Regions from separate parts of the Microbulbifer celer genome, predicted to be linked through region 2. Evidence: predicted binding sites of a transcription regulator. Region 2 holds the regulator's gene; each other region holds the start of a gene.
What was found. The regulator sigma-54, encoded in region 2, starts transcription at its own class of promoters, with help from an activator protein. The targets are predictions, from matches to a motif close to TGGCACANNNNTTGCNNT.

Region 1 (7,546 bases), 160 kb from region 2:
ATTCAGTTTGTCCCGCTCTAAATACATGCGGTTGAGGTCGGTGATTTCCAGTTCACCACGGTGGCTGGGCTTCAGTTCTTTTGCCAGGTCACATACCTGATCATCGTAAAAATACAGGCCCGTTACGGCGTAGTTGGATTTGGGCTCGGTGGGCTTCTCTTCGATGCTGATTACCTTGCCTGTTCGATCAAACTCCGCCACGCCATAAGCGCGCGGATCGGCGACATGATAACCAAACACGGTGGCACCCTCTGCTCGTTGATCCGCACTCTTCAGCACTTCATTGAAACGTTCCGCGTAATAGATGTTGTCTCCCAATACCAACGCACTGGGGTTATTGCCAACATGTTCACGACCAATCAGAAATGCCTGGGCCACCCCACCCGGGGCGGGCTGCACCGCGTAGGAAATATTGATGCCCCATTGGCTGCCATCTTCCAGCAGTTTCTGGAACAGCGGCTGCTCATCCGGGTTGGTGATAACCAGAATGTCCCGAATACCGGCCATCATCAGCGTGGTAAGCGGGTAGTAAATCATGGGTTTGTCGTACACCGCCATCAGCTGCTTGCTGACGCCTTTTGTCAGCGGGTATAACCGCGTACCAGAGCCGCCAGCCAGAATAATTCCTTTGCGCGACGTTTGTCCCGACTTCATTCGCCCTCCCAACTGGAGCCTCACTTACTGGATTGGTCGAACCACAAAAAAGGCCGCATCCTCTCGGATGCGGCCTTTTGATTTGGTGGAGCCTAGCGGGATCGAACCGCTGACCTCAACACTGCCAGTGTTGCGCTCTCCCAGCTGAGCTAAGGCCCCAAATTGGGTTGCTTTCCCTTGAAAGCGGGGCGCATTTTAACAGTGCCCCGGTTCCTGTCAACAAGAAAAAACAACTTTTTAATCAAATAGTTAGCATCCTGTTTTGGACAGCCGGTCAATTGGCCGAGCTGCCCACTGGCGGAGGAGTGGTTGCGCATGGTTCCGGGCCAGCTGGGCCCCGGGTCGAGGCCGGGGCGACGGTCGCAATCAGGCGACTTCTTCGACCCGCTGCTTCTGGCCGGCAAGAAACTTCTGCAGACCTTCGCCCACATCCTCGTGATGCAAGCCGTATTCGAACTGAGCTTTCATATAGCCAAGTTTGTTGCCACAGTCGTGGCTGTGACCGACGATGCGGTAGGCGTCCACGGTCCGGATTTTGAGCAGCTCGTCGATGGCGTCGGTGAGCTGGATTTCGCCACCGGCACCGGGGGCGGTTCTTTCCAGCAGGCTCCAGATTTCTGCAGGCAGTACGTAGCGGCCGACGACGGCCATGTTGGAGGGCGCGGAATCTACGTCCGGCTTTTCTACCATGCCGTCGATTTTGGCTACACCACCCACTTTCAGGTCTGCCCCAAGGCAGTCCACCACGCCATACTTGCTGACTTCCGCCCAGTCCACGGATTCCACCATGATCTGGCTGGCTTTGGTCTGCTCAAAGTTGCGCACCATGGCAGCGAGGTTGGTGGTGGTGAGATCAGACGCGTATTGGTCGACCAGTACATCCGGCAGCAGCACGGCAAAAGGATTGTCTCCCACTACCGGGCGGGCACAGGCGATGGCGTGACCAAGACCTTTCGCCTCTGCCTGGCGTACCGAGATTACAGTCACGTCTTTGGGGACGATGGAGCGCACTTCGTCCAGCAATTGGCGCTTGAGGCGATTTTCCAGCTGCGCTTCCAGTTCGAAGGAGGTGTCGAAGTGGTTTTCGATGGCGTTTTTACTGGCGTGGGTCACCAGTACGATTTCCTTGATGCCCGCGGCAACCGCTTCACTGACTACGTATTGAATCAGGGGTTTGTCGACGATAGGCAGCATCTCTTTGGGGATAGCCTTGGTGGCCGGCAACATGCGCGTGCCCAGACCCGCCACGGGGATGACCGCTTTTTTTACTGTGTTCATTCTTTTTCCGTCTTATCTGAAATACTTCTCGGTTAGTCCGTTAAACCTCAGTTTGGCGGGATTCTAACCATTAAAAGAGATGCCTGTCACACCAGCAGGCCTAAAAATACCGATCTCGCAGCTTTTCCGTTGCACTCTAACCGAAGCGGCTCAACAAATGTACAGGCAAAAAAAATGCCACTCCGAACGGGGAGTGGCGTTGATTTGTTGCTCGCGGACGTTCGGCTCTTTCTATTCCGGACCATTTTCTTTGTCGCCCCCATGTCGTCATGCGGGCTTGACCCGGTGCAGGAATCCGGCTTAGAGGAACCTGGATCCCGGCCTTCGCCGGGATGATGCGGGAATTGCGCCGCCCCGGAACAACAAGTGTGACTTCAGCCCAGAGAGGCGTATTCCTTATCCCAGCGCTTCAATACCTTCTTGCCGGCACCGCCCAGTGTGTCGATGGCCTGACGCAGGCGGGCACGGCTGAGATCCGGGCCCAGGAGTTCCATGGCATCCATGACCGAGAAGGATGCGGTGGTGCCGCTGATGGCGACGAACAGCGGCGCATTGAAGTCTTTGAGTTTGATCTCCATCTGCGTGGACAGCTCTTTCATGGCAGCAAAGATGTTGTCTTTGCTCCAGCTGCGCAGGGCTTCCAGGCGCCACAGGGCAAATTGCAGCAGCTTTTTCTGGTCGTCCAGTTCCAGCTTGTTGCTGGCAAAGCTGTCTTCGGTCAGCGGCAGTTTACCGGCGGCGAGGAAGCTGACCAGCGGTGCGAAGTCGCCAAAGGTTTCCATACGGCCCTTGGCATGGGGCAGGACTTTGAGCAGGTTCTCGCGGTTCAACAGCCACTGTTGCAGGCGGTCGGCCAGTTGCTCGTCGTCCTGCTCACGGATCCACAGGCCGTTGAGCCAGCTCAGTTTTTCCACATCGAACACCGGGCCGCCGAGGGAGACGCGCTGGATGTCGAAGTGCTTGAGCATTTCCTCCAGCGTGAACTTCTCGCTCTCGTCCGGCATGGACCAGCCCATACGGCCGAGGTAGTTCAGCAGCGCTTCGGGCATAAAGCCGGCGCGCTTGTAATAAAGGATGGAGGTGGGGTTTTTGCGCTTGGACAGTTTGGTCTTGTCCGGGTTGCGCAACAGCGGCAGGTGGCACAGCACCGGCATGTCCCAGCCGAAGTATTCGTACAGCAGCTTGTGTTTGGGCGCGGAGTTGATCCACTCCTCGCCGCGCAGTACGTGGGTGATCTCCATCAGGTGGTCGTCCACCACGTTGGCGAGGTGGTAGGTGGGCATGCCGTCGGACTTGAGCAGAATCTGGGCGTCTACCTGGGCCCAGTCAATCTCGATGGCGCCGCGCAGCAGGTCTTCCACCACACAGGTACCGCTTTCCGGCACATTCATGCGGACCACGTAGGGCTCACCGGCCGCCTTGCGTTTGGCTACCTCTTCTTCCGGCAGTGCCAGATCGCTGGGCTTGAGGGTCGCTTTGCCGGATTCCTGCAGCTGTGCGCGCAGCTGGTCCAGCTCTTCCGCGGTGCGGTAGCAGTGGAACGCGTGGCCTTTGGCAACCAGCTCGTCACAATACTTCTTATAGATGTCGCCGCGCTCGCTCTGGCGGTACGGGCCGTGGGGGCCGCCCACATCCGGGCCTTCCTGCCAGTCCAACCCCAGCCAACGCAGGCTGTCGAGAATGGCCTGCTCGGATTCCGGGGTGCTGCGCTGCTGGTCGGTATCTTCAATACGCAGCACAAACTGGCCACCCTGGGCCTGGGCAAAGCACTGGTTGAACAGGGCGATGTAGGCGGTACCTACGTGGGGGTCCCCGGTGGGGGAAGGAGCGATACGGGTTCTTACGGTCATGATTCGCCTGGATTGGTTAATTTTGGATCAAGGGGCTGATCGTCAAGGCGCGGCATTATATCGCCCTGCTACCGGGCCGCACAGTGAAGTCTATAAAGTGACCTCAAAACCTGTCCTAACTGACAGGAAAGACTAACCATTCTCTAATATAAAGTTATTTGTAAATTTCCGTGACTCAATTCACATAATATGTATCATCGCCTCCAAGTCGACAGAACTGGAGGGAAATCCACCAATTCGTGGTAGCCGACGCCATAGGCTCGCTCAAAGTACGAGCATCCCCATAAAACAACACTTCGGGATTCAGGGATATCACTATGAAAAAATATGCACTTCGCTCTCTACTGGCCATTGCCACTGCGGCCGCGACTTTTGGCGCAACTGCAGCTCAAAACCCCGATGCTGCAACAGCGAATGATTCTTCAGGTAACTTTATTATCACGATGAATCTGGCGCCTTACATCATCGTCAACCAGTTTGACGATCTCGAGCTGACCGTCGATCCAGCCAACGGCGCCAGCGGTAAGGAAGACATCTGCGTCGGCGGCTATGGCTTCCCTGATTACAGCATTGCTTTCAGCAGCGGCAATGGCACCCCCGAAATGCCATTTGCCCTGAAAGGCGCCACCGACTCCGTACCCTACGCGGTCCAGTTCGCCAACAACATCACCGATGAGACCGGTGCCGATGTACTCGATGACGGCACCCTGGGCGCCGACATCCGCCACAATCGCAATGCAACCGTCAGCGACTGCCTGACCGACGGCGAAGAAAATGCGAGCATATTCATCGCTGTTGACGCCGATGACTGGCAGAACACCAGCGAGCAATCCTTTTCAGACACGCTGACCGTTACTGTTAGCGCCATCTGACCCTTCAGCCCGCGACTGTGCTCAGGTCGCGGGCAACGGTATCTCTCCTCACAATAATGAAGCGCGCAATAGCAATAGGATTGCTGACACCGACCTTGCTCGCACCAGGAGTTGCCCGTGCAGCCGCGACGGCTTTCACTCTAGAGACCGGTACTCCCGCCGGTTTTGAAGACCTCTCGGAAGCCCGCCACCTCGTGGTGGACGTGTACTACGGTGGCCGTATGGCAGGCACGGCAACGGCCATGGTAGATCCCGCCTATGTCGAGTTCGAGATGCCGCGGGCATTGCTTCCGCTGCTGCCGCACACGCTCGCACCAGAGAGGGTTCACACCGCACTTTCCCGGCCACTCCCCCGTAACACGCGCAAAGTCTGCCGCTCGGCCAGCCAGTCCGGCTGCGGATACCTGTCTCCAGGGGAATACGAAGACGTAGGCGTGATCTTTGATGAATCCCGCTTCCGCGTTGACCTGTTTCTGGCGCCCGACTTGCTACCGAAGCAGTCCTCAATCTCCGATCCCTTTCTTCCAGAATCCAGCACCGGGTTTTCATTCATCCAGAACCTTTCCGGCACCTGGTCGGGCGTGCGCAGCGAAACGGGAGATGACGCACACAGTGCAGCATTACTTGGCAATACCCTTGTAAGCAATGGGGAACATGGCCTACACAGCCAATGGGCGGTTACTGATGACCGCTCACAAGTTTATCAGCTGTACTGGAATCACGATTACCGTGGCCAAGCCTGGTCCGCGGGGCTGATCTATCCGGAAAATAATATCGGCGGTTTTGCGCTTTCCCCTCAGCTTTATGGGCTCGAATATCGCAGCTCCACCAACAGCCGCACCGATCAGCGCTACACCCAGGGCGCTCCGCTGGAGGTAAATATGCCGGTGCGTGGGCGCGTGGAAGTGCGGCGGGACGAGCGTTTGGTTCACTCGCAATTGCTAGAAGCGGGCAATCAGCTCCTCGATACATCAACCATGCCCAGTGGCGGATATGAGGTAGAGATTCTTACCTTTGATGAGAACGGGCGGCCACTCGGAAAATATCGCCAGTTCTTCGCCAAAGACGCCCGCCTGCCAGCGCCGGGAGAGTGGCGCTGGGCAATTCAGGCGGGAAAACCGGTTGGCACTCGCGATGGAGAGACATTGCCGGAGGCGCTGGATGACTATATGGCGCAGATAGGCGTCGCGCGACGTCTGTATGACAACGCAAGTCTGTTCAGCAATTTCGCCACAGCGGGCGATGAGCAACTGCTGGAGCTGGGCAGCCGTTGGGTGGGCACACACCTGGAGTTTGCACCGAGCCTGGTCCATACCCGCGACGGGCGCAACGGTTACCGCATAACGGCACTGGCCCGAATTTCAGATATTACGTTAAGCGCCTCTGAAGCCCGACTCGACGCACCAACGGAAAATACTGTTGAAGATTTCTCCCTGCTCGGTTCGGGTTACCGCCAGAGAAACATCGCCCTTAGCGGGAATGCGCTGGGTTGGCGCTATGCTTTGCGACATACCGAGAGAGACAACCAGTTTTACGTGTTGCCAGGGGAGTACTTGCCAAACTTGCAAACCAGTGCCGCTCAGAAGTTATCAACACTGGAGGTTCGCCGCAGTATTTTTCGCAACGCTCACTGGCTTGGAGATTTTACCCTGACGCACAATATCGCGGACGGTGAACACCTTACTCTTGCCAGCTTCGAGTTCCGCTTTAATGGGCATCAGCGCAGCCACAGCGCCAGAATACAGAGTGGACATGGAACCGGCGCTGCCGGTACGCGCGCAGCATTCACCACCAATTGGCACAACGACCCGTCGAGTACGCTGCGCGTAGACCAGCAGCTCTCCGGAGAAGTCAATGATTTCGGGACCTACCTGGGCGGCCAGCTCAGGCTTTCCGGAAGACGAGGGCGCGCGAGCACAACCGTAGCCTATCGCGACGGCGATGACTTCAGGTCCGTCAACTATCTGGGTAATTTCAACACCAGCATCCTGAGCGCTGAAAACACTTTCGCCTGGGGAGGTGATACCGCGCTGGACAGTGCCGTGGTTGTGGGTATCGATGGCGGCAAAGCACAACCCTTTGAAATTCTGGTAGATGGTGTACGGCGCGGTACCGCTGTTGCCGGTGAGCGTTCGGTAGTACACCTGCCAGCGTTTGGCAGCTACGATCTCACGCTGAAACCTTTGGCTGATGGCTTCTTCGACTACCGCGAGTCACAACAGACCGTCACGCTTTACCCTGGAAATGTGGCCACTACCACCTATGCCGTTGAAAGCATTGTGCTGGTGCTCGGGCGTCTGGTGAAAGACGGTGTTCCACTGGCTGAAACCCGTATCTCTATTGGGGAGCACAGTACAGTGACCGATGAATTCGGGGTGTTTCAGATGGAGATGCCGGTAAAACCCGGCAGGCTGCAATCTCCACCCGTAATCTGGGGCAATTGCAGAATACCTTTGCCCACGCAGAGCGCCGGCGAACACTGGCTTAATCTGGGCGTAGTCGAACTTGACTCCCAAAAGTGTGCCGCGGAGTCAGACAACTACGCTGCCAGACCAGGAGGGTGATCTGATATGTCACTGTTTCGCCTCATCTTATCTGTGACGTTACTGGTTCTGCTGCCTATTTCCGAGGCCTCAGCACAACGCAGTTACTCCGGCAACACCCTCGGATGTGTACCTGGCGTGCCGGATGTAAACAGCCAGGATCTGAATGCAGACCGCGGGCTGGGCGTGTGTGACGAAAAGAATGTTCACTCGCTCCAGTTTGAACCCGGCAGCCAGGATCTCGGCAGCATCGATTTTTTTATCCGTAGTTGCTGGTCCTGGTATTACACTAACCCCTGCCAAATCGATCGATACGGCCGATACAGTGTCGAAGTCGATGGGCCGACTG
Region 2 (7,546 bases):
CGTAGATAGTTTGGGTGGTGGCGCTACTGGGTACTGTCACCTTCACATTCAATTTTCTGGGAAAACGCCGTTAGTGTTTAAAGGCGTTTATGACGCAGGTGGCAAATGCGAAGGCGGTGATGCCGGAGATAGGTTTGTGAGACCTTCAAAAACAGGGATGTTTTTGCAGAGCCCCCAGGGATGGGTTCACGGCGTGTCTCACAAACCTATCTCCGGCAGCATCGCCGCCACGATGCGAATTTCGAAGCGCCAAAGCATGAAAGGCGTTACGCCTCCTGCATAAAAAAGTCCCGCAGATAACGGAACAGCTTGCGCTGGCTGGAAGGCGGTTTGTTGTGGGAAATTTCCTTTTTCGCTTCGCGAATCAAAGAGCGCAACTGCTGGTGATCTGCGTTGGGGTAGGCATCAAAAAATGCACTCTGGGCCTCATTGCCCTGTTCCAGTAACCGCCCGCGCCAGTCTTCCGCCATGCGATCAAAACGCAGGTGTTGTTGATCCATCTCCTTGCGCTTTTGCAGCACCGCCTCAATCGGATCCGTATCCACCTTGCGCATCAGCTTGCCGATGTACTGCAACTGCCGGCGGCGTGCCTCATTGGATTTGATCCGGCGCATGGTCTCGATGGCCTCGCGCAGATCGTCATCCAGCGGTATTTCCGCCAGTTGGACGGGGTTCAGCTCGGTCAGTTGTTTGCCCAGATCCTGCAGCTCGTGCATTTCCTGTTTGACCTGGGTTTTGCTCTTGGGCTCGTCCCCGTCAAATTCATCGTAGTCGTCAACGTTGTCAGAATGGCGCATGAAAGTTCTCTAAAACAATTTAAATTCTGGTGGCTGCTTTGGCTACTGAAATGCACAGAAGCTTGCCGGGAAGGTGGTGCTGCCGGGGATAGCTTTGTGAGACCGTCTGCGGCCAGGACGGCCGCAGCCGAGCCCCCAGGGATGGGTTCACGGCGTGTCTCACAAAGCTATCCCCGGCAGCACCGCCGCCACTAACTCTGTTCTCTGCGGCGATCAATCTCGGGTCAGGCAAAAAACCAGGTCGCCAGGCCGAGAAAGGACAGAAAGCCCACTACATCGGTCACCGTGGTTAGCGCGACCCCGCCGGCCAGGGCCGGATCAATGCGCAGCGCGCGCAATACTACCGGTAGTATCGCGCCGGCCACCGCCGCGGTAATCAGATTGATCAGCATCGCGGCAATGATAATCACCGCAATGCGCCAATCCCCAAACCACAGCGCGGCAATGCCCCCCATAACCGCAGACCACAGGATACCGTTCAGGGCACCGGTCCCCAGCTCCCGGGACAGCAGCCAGCGCAGATTGCTGCGCCCGATCTGCCCCAGAGCCATACCGCGGATCACCACCGTCAGGGTCTGGCTGCCTGCTACGCCCCCCATACTGGCTACAATCGGCATCAGCACCGCCAGCGCCACCACCTTGTCGATGGTGCCCTGGAACAGGTTGATGACCCAGGACGCGAGCAGTGCCGTAAGCAGGTTGATGCCGAGCCAGACAGCGCGCCGTGGCGCTGTGCGGATGATCGGCGCAAAGGTGTCTTCTTCCTCGTCGAGGCCAGCTAGACTCATCAGCGAGTGATCCGCATCTTCGCGGATGACGTCCACCACGTCATCAATGGTGATCCGTCCCAGCAGCCGGTCTTCACCGTCTACCACCGGCGCGGTGATCCAGTCGTACTTGGCAAACAGCTGTGCCACTTCCGCATCCGGCATATCTGCGGGGATCGGCTTTACATCCGTGGTCATCACTTCGCGCACCGTGGCATTGGGTGAGGAGGTGAGCAGTTTGGTCAGGGGCAGCAGGCCGATAAACTGATCGCGCCGGTTGACCACAAACAGGCTGTCGGTGGATTCCGGAAGCCGCTCGTGGCGGCGCAGATAGCGCAGTACCACTTCCAGCGGCAGATTGGGTCGCACGGATACGGTATCCGTGTCCATCAGGCCGCCAGCGGTCTCTTCATCGTAAGGCAGGACGCGCTCTACTCGCTGGCGGTCGTTTTCGCTCATGGCGGAGAGCACTTCGCCCATCACCCGCTCGGGCAGCTGCTGCAGCAGGTCTGCCACGTCGTCGGCGTCGAGCCCTTCCATCACCGCCACCATTTCATCGGTGTCCATGGTGGCGAGGATCTGTGCCTGTACTTCGTCCGGCAGCTCCTGGAGTACTTCCCCCTCAACGTCGCTATCGATCAGCTTCCACAGTAGCTGGCGAATACGTGGCGGTGAACTTTCCAGCAACTCGGCGATATTCTGCGGGGACAGGGTGTGCAGCATGCGCTGCACTTCACGTCCGGTGCCGCTGTCCAGGGCCGCATAGAGTTCCCCCAGTTGGCTCTGGGTGCGGAACTCGATGTCGGTGGGAGCGTTGTTGGGCACGGAATACCTGCGGAACCGTTGATTCGAAATGGGGTGATTATAGCCGCCAGCGGCGCGGGGAGATATTGCCGCAGGCGGGGGACAGGCTCAGGGGCGAAATCGCCGGGAAGGCGGTTACTCACCCTCGCCAAAGCGGTCGTTGATCAGCGTGCAGATTGCCTCGTGCGCGGCTTCTTCATCGCGGCCATCGATCTCCAGTTCCAGCTCGACGCCTTTTCCGGCCGCCAGCAGCATCAGTGCCATCACGCTTTTGCCGTCCACGGACTTCCCCTGGCATAACACTTTCACTTCAGAGGAGAAGCGTGCGCTGGTCTGTGCCAGTTTGCTTGCGGCGCGGGCGTGCAGACCGAGTTTATTGATGATGGTGATGCGGCTTTTTTGCATGGACGGATCTGTAGTGACTGTTACTGGCCGGGGCCGGGCTATTTCTGTTGCTCGCGGTGGCGAATCTGTATGTTTTTGAACTGGCTGGCAAAGGTCTTCGCGAGCTGCTCCACCATATAGACCGAGCGATGCCGGCCGCCGGTGCAGCCGATGGCGACGCAGGTGTAACTGCGATTGCTCTGCTGGTATGACGGCAGCCAGCGCTCCAGAAAATGGGTGATATCCCGTTGCATGGCTTCGGTCTCTTCGTGGGAGCGCAGAAACTCCGCTACCTCCGGGTCCATACCGGTTTTGTTGCGCAGCTCCTCTACCCAGTAGGGGTTGGGCAGGCAGCGCAGATCGAACACCAGGTCTGCGTCTACCGGCACGCCGTGTTTGAAGCCAAACGACTGGAACAGAATGGCCATGCCGGGGGAGTCTTTACCCACCACCCGGGATTTTATCTGGTCGCGCAGCTGGTGCAGGCTGAGGCTGCTGGTATCTACTACCAGGTCGGCCATGGACGCCAGCGGTGCCAGCATCTCTTTCTCGCGGTTGAGGGCTTCCAGCAAATGGGTGCGGCTGTCTGACAGTGGGTGTTTGCGGCGGGTTTCGCTGAAACGCTGTACCAGCACCGGGGAGCGGGCGTCCAGATACACTACGTCGCAGTCGACGCCACTTTCACGAAGTTCGCGGATGACCTTGGGGGCCTTGTTGACATCGTGCCACAGGTTGCGGGCATCGATACCGAGCGCGAGCTGGATTTCCCGGTTTTCCTGCTGCGGCTCCTCGGAGACACGCCTGACCAGTTCCGGCAGCAGGCTGGCGGGAAGGTTGTCGATACAATTGAAGCCGACATCTTCCAGCAGTTGCAGGGCTGAGCTTTTACCGGAGCCCGAGCGACCACTGATTATGACCAGACGCATGAATCGAGCACTCCTTGCTGGTTGTGGGGATTACTGGTGTTTTGCCCACCCAGTGCCCGGTTGCCCGGGCGTTGTCAATGAAGATTCTGCTAATTATGCCGCGGCGGCGCTGTTGATGGCCAGTGCATAGAGTGCATCGCTGGAATCCGCCTCACGCAGCTTTTCGCGCACGCGACTGTCACTGAACAGGGCGGCGATCTCTGCCAGGGTATCCAGGTGTTCCTGTTCGGAATCTTCTGGTACCAGCAAGGCAAACAGCAGGTCTACCGGCTGGCGGTCGATGGCATCAAAATCAACCGCCGGGGATGTGGTGCACAGCACCCCGATCGGCTTTTCGCAGCCCGGCAGACGGCAGTGGGGAATGGCCACGCCGTCACCGATGCCCGTGGAGCCCAGGCGCTCTCGGGCCACGAGCTGGTTGAATACGGTATCGGAGTCCAGTTCCGGGTATTGCTCTGAAATCGCCTGGGCGATATTGAGGAGCAGCTTTTTTTTGCTGCTCCCCGCCAAATGGCACAGGCTCAGGCGGGGAGAGAGTAATGCTTCCAATGTCATAACTTAGCGGTTACTGGTATCTAACGGTGACTGCGTAACTTTTCTTTGTGTCTGAGAAGCTGTCGGTCCAGTTTATCGGTGAGGCCATCGATCGCAGCGTACATGTCTTCTGACTCCGAGTCTGCAAACACATCCTTGCCGTTCACGTGTACACGGGCCTCGGCTTTCTGGATAAGTTTCTCAACAGACAGAATCACCTCGGTATTGGTGATCAGATCGTGGTGGCGGGAGAGTTTGTCCAGTTTGTTCAGGCAGTAATCGCGAATGGCCGGTGTGACTTCCACATGGTGGCCACTGATATTGATCTGCATGGATTTCTCCTCTTCGGGTACAACACAAACGGCGGCACCCCCTGTCAGGGCGGCAACCCTACTAGGAAGTTCGCCAGAATGGAAGGATACACTCGCCCAGTGGTCATTGGTCGTGCAGATTGGCGCGCTAAGAACCGATTTGGGGGAGAGAGTCACTCTCAGGGTAGTCGCTAAACCAGCCGTTTTCTGTCGCTGGAGGAAGGAATGCCCATGGACTCCCGATACTTGGCCACGGTGCGGCGAGCGACCTTGATGCCCTGGGTGTCCAGCTCCTGGGTGATCTTGTTGTCCGACAGGGGTTTGCGCGGCGGTTCGGCATCGATGAGCTTGCGGATCAGTGCGCGAATGGCGGTGGAGGAGGCGTCCTCGCCGGAGTCGGTACTTACGTGGCTGGAAAAGAAGTACTTGAGCTCAAACACCCCCCGGGGAGTGAGCATGTACTTCTGGGTGGTGACCCGGGAAATGGTGGATTCGTGCATGCCGATGGTTTCTGCCACATTGGCCAGCACCATGGGTTTCATTGCTTCCGGTCCCTGTTCAAAAAAGCCCTGTTGTTTTTCTACAATGCAGCTGGCCACTTTGAGCAGGGTCTCGTGGCGGCTCTGCAGGCTTTTCAGAAACCAGCGCGCCTCCTGCAGATTGTCACGCAGGTAATTGTTCTCGCTGGAGTTGTCAGCGCGTTTGATCAGCGCAGCATAGGTGTCATTGATACGCAGCTTGGGGGTGGTTTCAGGGTTCAGTTCCACTACCCAGCGCTGCTGTTTACGGCTGACGATTACGTCCGGCACCACGTAATGTGGCTCCTCGCCACCAAAGGCCTCACCGGGATAAGGGGTCAGGGTCTGGATCAGGCGCATGACCTCGCCCAGTTGCGCTTCGCTCAGGCGGGTACGCCGGCTCAGCTGGCGGAAGTCGCGCTTGCCCAGCAGATCCAGGTATTGCTCCACTACGATCAACGCCTGGGGCAACCAGGGGGTGTGATCCGGCAGTTGTTGCAGCTGTAATAACAGGCTTTCGCGCAGGTCGCGGGCGCCACAGCCGACCGGTTCGAATTGCTGAATGGTTTTCAGGACCGCGAGAACTTCATCCTCGTCCACCTGTTGGGCGGCGGCCAGTTCTTCGGTCGGGATCTCCAGAAAGCCGCTGGTTGAGATGGCGTCGATCAGCAACTCACCGATCTGTTTGTCGGCATCGGACAGTGCGGTGAGGTTCAGTTGCCATTGGAGGTGGTCCCGCAGGCTCTCCGAGACCGCATTGCGCTGGTCCAGTGACAGTTCGTCGCCTTCACCGGTGTAGCTGGAACTGCTGGTGTAGATGTCGTCCCAGTGGGTGTCCACCGGCAGGTCATCGGGAATTTCGCTGCTCCAGTCGCCGTCGGCACCATCGGTACCATTGGCGCTATCGGCAGTGGATTCGCTGCGTTCGCCGGCGCTGTCCTGTCCGTTGTTCTGGGGTTCGGCCTGCTGCTGGTTCTGTTGCTGGGGTTCGGCTTCACTGCCGTGATCATCCTGTTCGGATTCCAGGAGCGGATTGCTGTCGAGCGCGGACTGGATCTCCTGTTGTAGATCCAGCGTCGACAGCTGCAGCAGGCGAATGGCCTGTTGCAGCTGGGGCGTCATGGTCAGCTGGGTGCCGAGTTTTAACTGGAGTGACTGCTTCATAGGGTTGTATTCGCAGAAAATGCTGGCAAAAGGCGATTTCGCCGAACAGTGGGCGGCGTATTACTCGATTTCTGCAGACTACCCCGGAGAAAAACGGAACACAAGCAAAAAGTGTGCCGAAAATATCAGCAGTGCTGGTAGGAAAAAGTGATTAGTGTGATGAGCGTCAACCTGACTGGCAAAGTTGAGGATGACTGATGCGAAAGTCGCTCAAATTGTGAACTCGTGTCCCAGGTAGACATCGCGTACCTGCTTGTTGGCCAGTACATCGGCGGGGGCGCCGGAGGCGATGATGTGACCCTCGCTGACGATATAGGCGGTTTCGCAGATATCCAGGGTTTCGCGCACGTTGTGATCGGTGATCAGAACGCCGATACCCCGGTCTCGCAAGTGTCGGATGATCTGCTTGATATCTCCCACCGAGATGGGGTCGACCCCGGCGAAGGGTTCGTCCAGCAGTACAAACGCGGGGTTGGTGGCCAGTGCGCGTGCGATTTCCACCCGGCGGCGCTCACCACCGGAGAGGGCCATACCCAGGCTTGCCCGGATATGGGTAATGGTGAACTCCTTCAGTAGGGCTTCCAGCTGTTCCTGCCGCTGGCTGCGGTTCAGGTCCTTGCGGGTTTCCAGGATGGCCAGAATATTGTCCTGTACGGACAGGCGGCGGAAAACCGAGGCTTCCTGGGGCAGGTAGCCGATACCCTTGCGTGCGCGTCCGTGCATGGACAGGCTGGTAATGTCTTCGCCGTCAATCAGAACCTGTCCGGCGTCGGCCTGGACCAGCCCGGCAATCATGTAGAAGCAGGTGGTTTTGCCGGCGCCATTCGGTCCCAGAAGACCAACGACCTGACCGCTGGTGACGCTGACGGACACGTCCTGTACGACTTTGCGCTTCTTGTACTGTTTGGCGAGATGTAACGCTCTCAGCGTTGGCATAATATTTTCCGCAATTCCCGGGGCTGCTATCGCCGCGGTTAAATCATGACTGATGGAGTGGCTCTGTACCAGTGGCGCCGCGAGCTGCAGTGGCATCCGCCGGGCAGTCTGTCCGGCGGGGTGAGGGCTGCTGTCAGGGGGTACTGATCAGGGACTTATTGATTGTTGTCTGGTTGCGGCTTGGACTCCGGTTTCCAGATCATTTCTACCCGCTCTTTTTCCGAGCGTCCCTGGGCCTGCATCTGTTCACTGTTGAGGTCATAATCGATCCGTTCAGCGGTCAGGGTGTTGCCATCGCGATCCACATGGGCCTGGCCGGTCAGTAGTAGGGAATCCTTGCCCACCATGAATTCAATTTTCTGTGCGCGGGCTTTTACCGGGCTGGTGCTCTCTTTCACTTGCTGC
Region 3 (7,546 bases), 430 kb from region 2:
ATCTGCACCGGCCTTCTTGTTTGTACTGCGTGCGCGCCCGCTGCTCTTCTTACGGTTCTTTTGTGCATCGATATTTTTACCCGATTCGTTGCCATCTGTTTCCTGAGGGCCTTTTTTCTGGGGGTCTTTGTCCTCAGGACCTTTATATTCGAGCGCCGCCTGCGCACCCTCGGCCAGGGAATTTCGAAACAGCTCGCCCAGGCTCAGAGAAAGTCGCTCCCCGGAGAATGTCTGCGCTTCCTTGAAGCGTGTTTCCACCTCGCGATACCAGGGCTGAGACTGCAGTTCACGATGCCCCTGCACCGGAATCGGCGCCGGGTGCAGCCAGCCAAGCAGTGTCTGCAGGGAAACGGCGTCCAGATCCCGCACCAGCACATAATCGTTGCGCTCTGTCTGGGTGATGACTTTGTGATCATTCAGCACCTGGCGGATACGTCGCCACTGTGCAGGCCGGATACCCGCCCGGGAGACATCCTGGTCACGCAGCGCCTCTCCCTGTTGGTATTTGCTGAACATTTTCTGCAACAGAACCAGCGCTGCCATCAGATCAGAATAATCCCGCCCCTGCGCCGCTGCATGGTAGGCAGACAGTGTCCGCACCAAGACACAACCGGCAAGCACGATTATCCAGATCAGGAAAATCCACATCAGGAACAGTGGCACAAAAGCAAAGGCACCATAAATGGCCTGCAGAGAGCTGCGAGCCACAATGGCCCCAAACAGATACTTGGCCGCTTCAAACGCAAATGCGGTAATCACGCCCCCCGCGATCCCGTGCCGCAGCGGCACCCGGCAATTGGGCACCGCAACAAACAGCAGGGTAAAAGCGATGGCGGTAAACAACCAGGGTAAAACACGCAGTACTACGGGCAGCATGCCCAGCATGTCGTTTTCCCCCAGCACTCTCTGCGAGAACAGATAGGTGGTAGCAGCCATACCGGCGCCGAGCAGAATCGGCCCCAGACTCAGAATGGCCCAGTAGAGCAGAAAACTGGATATGCCCCGACGCCCCCGGGGAATGTCCCAGATGGCATTGAAGGTCACCTCGATATTGCGCAACATCAGACCGGCAGTGACCAACAGAAAGGCAACACCCACACCGGTCAGCCGCTGCGCCTGCGAAGAGAAACTATTGATATAGTCCTGCACCTCGCGCCCGCTTTCGGGGACGAAGTGCGAAAAAATCTGTTCCTGAAGCTTGCTTTCCAGCCCGGCAAAATCCGGGAACAGGGACAACATGGCGTAGCTCACCGTCACCAGGGGGACGATGGCAAACAATGTCATATAGGTAAGTGCGGCAGCGTGCTGACGACAGTTCTTTTCGTCAAACAGTGTCCAGAGGGAGGTAAAAAAACGACGCCAACGGTGCACCATTTCTGTCATGGGTCTTCTCTTGTTCTTAAGGCCAGCGATAAGCGGTGCTGTGAATTTACGCATTATCCCAGCGTAGACGAGCCCCCGCAGGCTGTTAGAATACGCCAAACCTTAACAGGATACTGCCTCAATGTGGACGATCTACCACAACCCTCGTTGTTCAAAATCCCGTCAGACGCTGCAGCTGCTGCAGGAACACCAAGTTGAACCGGAAATCGTGCTCTACCTGGAGACACCCCCGGACAAAGGGACCCTGAAATCACTCCTGAAAAAGCTGGGCATCGAGCCACGCGCACTGCTGCGCAAAGGCGAAGACGATTACAAGGTACTCAACCTGAAAGACCCCGCCCTCAGCAACGACCAGCTGATTGAGGCCATGGTGGCCCACCCCAAGCTGATCGAACGTCCCATTGTGGTGAAAGGCGAACACGCCGTACTCGGCCGCCCACCGGAAAATGTCTTGGAGCTGCTGTAATGGCGACCCCGGAACCCTACGTACTGGTGCTTTATTACAGCCGCAATGGCGCGACTGCGCGCATGGCGGCAGAAATCGTGCGCGGCGCCGAGGCCGCAGGCCTGCCGGCAAAATTGCGCACCGTGCCGCCGGTTTCACCGGATACCGACGCCAGCCTGCCCGCGGTCCCAGACGCCGGTGCGCCCTACTGCACCGCCGATGATCTGCGCCACTGTGCCGGCCTGGCGATGGGGAGCCCGACCCGTTTCGGCAATATGGCGGCGCCCTTGCGCTACTTTCTCGACCAGACCAGCGATCTGTGGCTGGACGGCGGCCTCTCCGGCAAACCGGCAGCGGTGTTCACCTCCACCGGCAGCCTGCACGGCGGACAGGAAAGCACGCTGATTTCCATGATGTTACCGCTGCTGCATCACGGCATGGTGATTGCGGGACTGCCCTATTCCGAAGCGGCGCTGATGCATACCCGCACCGGCGGCACGCCCTACGGCGCCTCCCACTGGGCCGGTGGTAACAACGGCGAACTGAGTGACGACGAAATCACCCTCTGCCGGGCACTGGGCAACCGCGTAGGGCAACTGGCCCGCAAGCTGGGAGATGGGCATGACTGACTCCACACCGAAAAAGCCACCGGAAGACACGCAGCAAGAAGCGCAGAAAGAAAAGGGCGTTCTGGCTCGCAAGCTGCATGTCGCCCGGCGCCTGAACTGGGTGTGCTACATCGCCCTGCTGGTGCTGTTTGTGGTCTGGAACCTGTTTCTGGGCGGCTCCCTCAAGTGGTGGATCCTGCAGACAGTCCCGCTATTGCTGGTGCTACCGGGCATGCTGAAACAGCGCCAACGCAGCTATTTATGGCTATGTTTTATTCTGTTGCTGTACATCACCGCTGGTATTGTCGACGTAATGATGCCCGGGCGCGGTTGGCAACATGGCGCACTGACCCTGTTGAGCCTTACCCTGTTTCTGTCGGCCATGATGACCAGCCGCTGGCAGGTAAAGTACCACTCCCTCAGCTGACACCGCCGATGTAAACCGTTCCGGTAGCCGCAGGCTACCGGTAAGAACACAGCAAGCCACAAGATATTCGAGCCGTACAACATTCGAGCCGTACAACATTCGAGCCGTACAACAAGGAGTTTCAGGTTTGACAGAATCATCGACGCATAATAAAGGTTTCATCCGGCGCTTTTTCGGCGCCATTGGCGGTGCCATCACCTGGCTGCGCCGGGTGTTCACCAACCTCCTGTTTCTGTTAATCCTGCTGTTTATCGGCATTGCGATTTTCGGTGGCGAAGAGCGCATTACAGTCCCTCAGGGTGCCGCCCTCAAGATCGCCCCCGCCGGCTATCTGGTAGATGAAGTCACGCAGCCCGCCGGTATCCCGGCATTTCTTGGTGGCCGGGCCACGCCGCCGGAAACCCGGGTCAAGGACCTGGTTGAGGCGATCGATCGCGCCGCAAACGACAACCGGATTTCTTCACTGGTACTGGAGCTCGATCATCTGGCCGGCGCCAGTCTCAGCAAACTGGAAGAGGTCGGCGAAGCCGTACAGCGTTTCAAGGCAAAGGAAAAGCCCGTCTATGCCTTCGGCGACAACTACACCCAGGGCCAGTACTTCCTCGCCAGCTACGCCGACAATGTGTATCTCAACCCCATGGGGTCGTTGCTGATTACCGGCTTTGGCAGTTACCGCAATTACTACAAAAGTGCGCTGGATAAGCTGAAAATCAACTTTCACGTTTTCCGCGTGGGTGACTATAAAGATTTTATCGAGCCCTACACGCGCGATGATATGTCCCCCGCGTCCCGTGAAAATAACCAGCGCTGGCTGCACCAGTTGTGGGGAGAATATACCGAGCAGGTAACCGGGCTGCGCAACCTGCCCCCGAACGCTGTCGACGCTTTCGTCAACGAACTGCCAGAAAACATGCGCGCCAACGGCGGCAGCTGGGCAAAGGCAGCACTGTCCAACAAACTGGTGGACAAGCTCGCCAGCCGCCGCGCTGTAGTCAGTGAGCTGCAGGAGAAAGTCGGTGTCGCTGAAGGGAACAAGCAACAGTACAAGTCGATTGATGCCATGTCCTACCTGCGCCAGGCCAGGCTTACCAATCTACCCAACCCACAGAGTGACAAGATCGGCCTGATCACCGCAAGCGGTGCCATCATCGATGGAGAGGCGCCCGCGGGCCAGATCGGCAGCACCACGCTCAACAAACTGATCGCCAATGCGCGCGACAAGAAGGTCAAGGCCCTGGTGCTGCGTATCGACAGCCCCGGTGGTTCTGCATTCGCCTCCGAAGCCATTCGCCAGGAACTGTTGGCCACGCGTGAAGCCGGCATCCCGGTCATCATCTCCATGGGCAGCGTAGCGGCGTCTGGCGGCTACTGGATTTCCACCGCCAGCGACCGCGTGTGGGCCTCACCCTCTACCATCACGGGCTCTATCGGCGTCTTCGGTGCTTTCCCGACGTTTGAAGATTCCATGGAACACCTGGGCATTTACAACGATGGCATCGGCACCACAGAACTGGCGGGCGCCATGCGTATTGATCGCCCGCTACCGGAGATGGCGGCAAATATCATTCAGCAGGGCGTCGAGCACACCTACAATCAGTTCCTGCGCATTGTCGCGGAAGCCCGCCACAGCACGCCAGAAGAAGTCCACAAGATCGCCCAGGGTCAGGTGTGGACGGGCCGCACCGCCCTGGAGCTGGGCCTGGTAGACGAGTTGGGCAACCTGAAAGACGCCATTGCCGATGCGGCGCAGGTGGCCGAACTGGATCAATTTGAAGTGATAGAGATCCAGCGCGAGTTGACTCCCAGTGAACGGATCATGCGTGCACTCGCGGATAACGTGGATGCAGTGATCGGCGAAACCGTCCGCACCAACATGCCGCTGGGCGCCTGGTTACAGAGCCTGCAGCCCGCCCTGCAACCACTGCAGGAACTACACAGCTTTCAGGATCCTCGCGCGCTCTACGTACGCTGCATGAACTGCGTGGCTCCCTGACGCGCACTTTACACTCCTTTTTTCCCCTCCCCCGCAAACCCACTTTGCGGGGGAGCACACTGAGCATCGGTGTGGACGACTGACACCTCTTCTCCGACTACTCTCCTCCTCCCGTTTCTCCACACTGCCCTTCACCCGTTCTCCACCACTCTTCAGCACACCTGATCGCACCAATTTGGTGCAAAGAGAAATTGCCACTTACCCCAACATCCCAGATTGATGCACCGGTGCTTCACCTCCGCCCAAACGCGCCAGGTACTTGAAGTTTCTTGTGCCAATTCTGTCCCCACAAGCACCGTCACTGCTCACTTTTCTCCGTCTGGCACTATTTTTGGATTGGAATTAAGCAGAGGCTTAATGAAAGGCCTACGTAAAAGTGGATGAATAAATCATAAAACCCGGACCAGCGCGGTACTCAATGACAAAAGCACATCGCGAGGCACCCCCCTACTCCAGAGCTCATCCAGGAGTCCCCTGGCTGATAGTCAGCGATCTGGATGGCACACTCCTGGATCATTTCACCTATTCCCACGCACCAGCAGACCCAGTCCTGCGCAGGCTCGAGGAGCACGCAATACCGCTGATCCTCAACAGCAGCAAAACCCGCGATGAAATACTCAGTCTGAGAAAAGCACTCGACAACCAACACCCGTTTATCGTCGAAAATGGCTCGGCGATTTTTATTCCAGTGGGGTACTTCCCGAACTGCCCTGCAGAGGCCACACAACACGGGGAATACTGGGTGGTGGAACCGGGCGCCCCTCGCGGCCGCATCCTGGAGTACCTGCAGCAGGATCAACAAACCCATCCCGCGCCTTATCTCAATTTTGCCGCCGCCACTACTGCAGAAATTGTTGCCACCACGGGTCTGACGAAACAACAGGCCGGGCAGGCGCAACAGCGGGATTACTCCGAACCCCTCCTATGGCAGGGCGACGAGCAGCAGAAGCAGGCCTTTATTGCTCGCGCCAACGCCGCCGGCTTCCGCACGCTGCAGGGGGGGCGCTTCCTACACCTTCTCGGAAATACCGACAAGGGGATCGCCACCACACAGCTGAAAAAATACTATCAACAGTACAGCGACGTTCCCTGTCAGCTGATCGCAAGCGGGGACGGCCCCAACGATCTGGCTATGCTGGAGGCGGCGGATATCGCCGTTCTGGTGCGCTCACCGGTACATCCGCCCCCGGAATTTACCCACCACAGACTGCTCACTACACGGAAGCCCGGCCCCCTGGGCTGGGCAGAAACCGTGCGCGAAATCCTTACCGACGCAGATATTTTCAGCGGACCGATCTATCGGAAATAACCAACGGGAGTTTACCGTGACCGATTTTTTTCAAAATGGCGCCCTCACGACCCTGCACAACCTTTCCAATCGCAGCCTAGAGGATATGGAAGCGGAGCTGCTGAAATTTTCCAAGCATCGGCCGATGACCCTGCTGCTGCCATCACTCTATTCAGAACTGGAAGGCGCCGCACTTCCCCGTATTCTGAAAATCCTCGCGGAGGTACCGTACCTGTCGGAGATCGTCATCGGCCTGGATCGCGCGGATGAATCCCAGTATCGCGATGCACTAAAACAATTCAGCCAGTTGCCGCAACATGTACGGGTGCTCTGGAACGATGGCCCGCGCCTGCGCGAGCTGGATGCACAGTTGAAGCGCGACGGTCTCTCACCAAAAGACGCGGGCAAGGGGCGCAATGTTTGGTATTGCCTCGGCTATATCCTTGCCTCCCGCCGCGGTGAGGCCATTGCCCTGCACGACTGCGATATCGTTACCTACGATCGCCTGATGCTGGCGCGACTGTTCTACCCGGTAGCCAATCCCAACTTCAACTACGAGTTTTGCAAAGGCTACTACTCCCGTGTTGCCAACGGAAAAATCAACGGGCGCGTCTGCCGGCTACTGGTAACACCGCTGGTGCGTACGCTGAAAAAAATCTATGGACATACCGATTACCTCGAATACATGGACAGCTTCCGCTACTCCCTCGCCGGTGAATTCTCCTTCCGCCGCGACGTGATCAACGATCTGCGCATCCCCAGCGACTGGGGGCTGGAGATCGGTGTTCTCTCCGAAATGCACCGTAACTACTCCACCAACCGCCTGTGCCAGGTAGATATTGCCCACGCCTACGACCACAAACACCAGGATGTTTCATTTGGCAATGACGAGGGCGGGCTGTCAAAGATGTCCATAGATATTGCCAAGTCTCTGTTTCGCAAACTCGCCACCCAGGGCACCGTTTTCTCTTCCGAAACTTTCCGCAGCATCAAGGCAACCTACTTTCGCGTAGCACTGGATTTTGTGGAAACCTATCGCAACGATGCCATCATCAACGGGCTGGACTTTGATATCCACCGGGAAGAGCAGACAGTGGAGCTGTTCGCCAGCAACCTGGTAAAAGCCGGCCAGGCATTTCTCGACAACCCGATGGAGACGCCGTTCATTCCCAGCTGGAACCGGGTAACCAGTGCAGAGCCAAAGTTTCTGTGTGAACTGAAAAATGCAGTGGAAGCGGACTATGAGCAATACAACGTATAAATAAGCGCTCTCAATCAGAAACCGGTTATAGCCAAAACTTAAAGCTCGAGATTTTCTCCGTGGGCGCTGCGCACCAGAGTGCCCTTCGAGCTGCCAGTATTCAAACAGACCGCGGGGGGTTCCGTGACAGAGACTGCAGAC

Region 1: the regulator sigma-54 is predicted to act here: its motif matches at 2,095-2,112, upstream of galU (UTP--glucose-1-phosphate uridylyltransferase GalU).
Region 3: the regulator sigma-54 is predicted to act here: its motif matches at 5,177-5,194, upstream of LPW13_RS04475 (HAD-IIB family hydrolase).

What each region holds. Positions count from the first base shown of each region.
Region 1 covers NZ_CP087715.1:533,847-541,392, reverse strand. Annotated here, with positions in the region: gene rfbA (glucose-1-phosphate thymidylyltransferase RfbA) at 1-654, opposite strand, end outside; tRNA gene LPW13_RS02090 (tRNA-Ala) at 738-813, opposite strand; gene galU (UTP--glucose-1-phosphate uridylyltransferase GalU) at 1,021-1,932, opposite strand; gene gltX (glutamate--tRNA ligase) at 2,307-3,782, opposite strand; gene LPW13_RS02075 (hypothetical protein) at 4,100-4,654, shown strand; gene LPW13_RS02070 (TcfC E-set like domain-containing protein) at 4,735-7,218, shown strand; gene LPW13_RS02065 (hypothetical protein) at 7,225-7,546, shown strand, end outside.
Region 2 covers NZ_CP087715.1:690,396-697,941, forward strand. Annotated here, with positions in the region: gene yjgA (ribosome biogenesis factor YjgA) at 267-797, opposite strand; gene mgtE (magnesium transporter) at 1,022-2,389, opposite strand; gene LPW13_RS02660 (HPr family phosphocarrier protein) at 2,504-2,773, opposite strand; gene rapZ (RNase adapter RapZ) at 2,812-3,678, opposite strand; gene ptsN (PTS IIA-like nitrogen regulatory protein PtsN) at 3,772-4,233, opposite strand; gene hpf (ribosome hibernation-promoting factor, HPF/YfiA family) at 4,254-4,544, opposite strand; gene LPW13_RS02680 (RNA polymerase factor sigma-54) at 4,715-6,205, opposite strand; gene lptB (LPS export ABC transporter ATP-binding protein) at 6,416-7,141, opposite strand; gene lptA (lipopolysaccharide transport periplasmic protein LptA) at 7,297-7,546, opposite strand, start outside.
Region 3 covers NZ_CP087715.1:1,120,507-1,128,052, reverse strand. Annotated here, with positions in the region: gene LPW13_RS04500 (YihY family inner membrane protein) at 1-1,383, opposite strand, end outside; gene LPW13_RS04505 (TlpA family protein disulfide reductase) at 1-8, opposite strand, end outside; gene arsC (arsenate reductase (glutaredoxin)) at 1,505-1,849, shown strand; gene wrbA (NAD(P)H:quinone oxidoreductase) at 1,849-2,457, shown strand; gene LPW13_RS04485 (DUF2069 domain-containing protein) at 2,450-2,863, shown strand; gene sppA (signal peptide peptidase SppA) at 2,991-4,856, shown strand; gene LPW13_RS04475 (HAD-IIB family hydrolase) at 5,275-6,165, shown strand; gene LPW13_RS04470 (glycosyltransferase family protein) at 6,182-7,405, shown strand; gene LPW13_RS04465 (sugar phosphorylase) at 7,529-7,546, shown strand, end outside.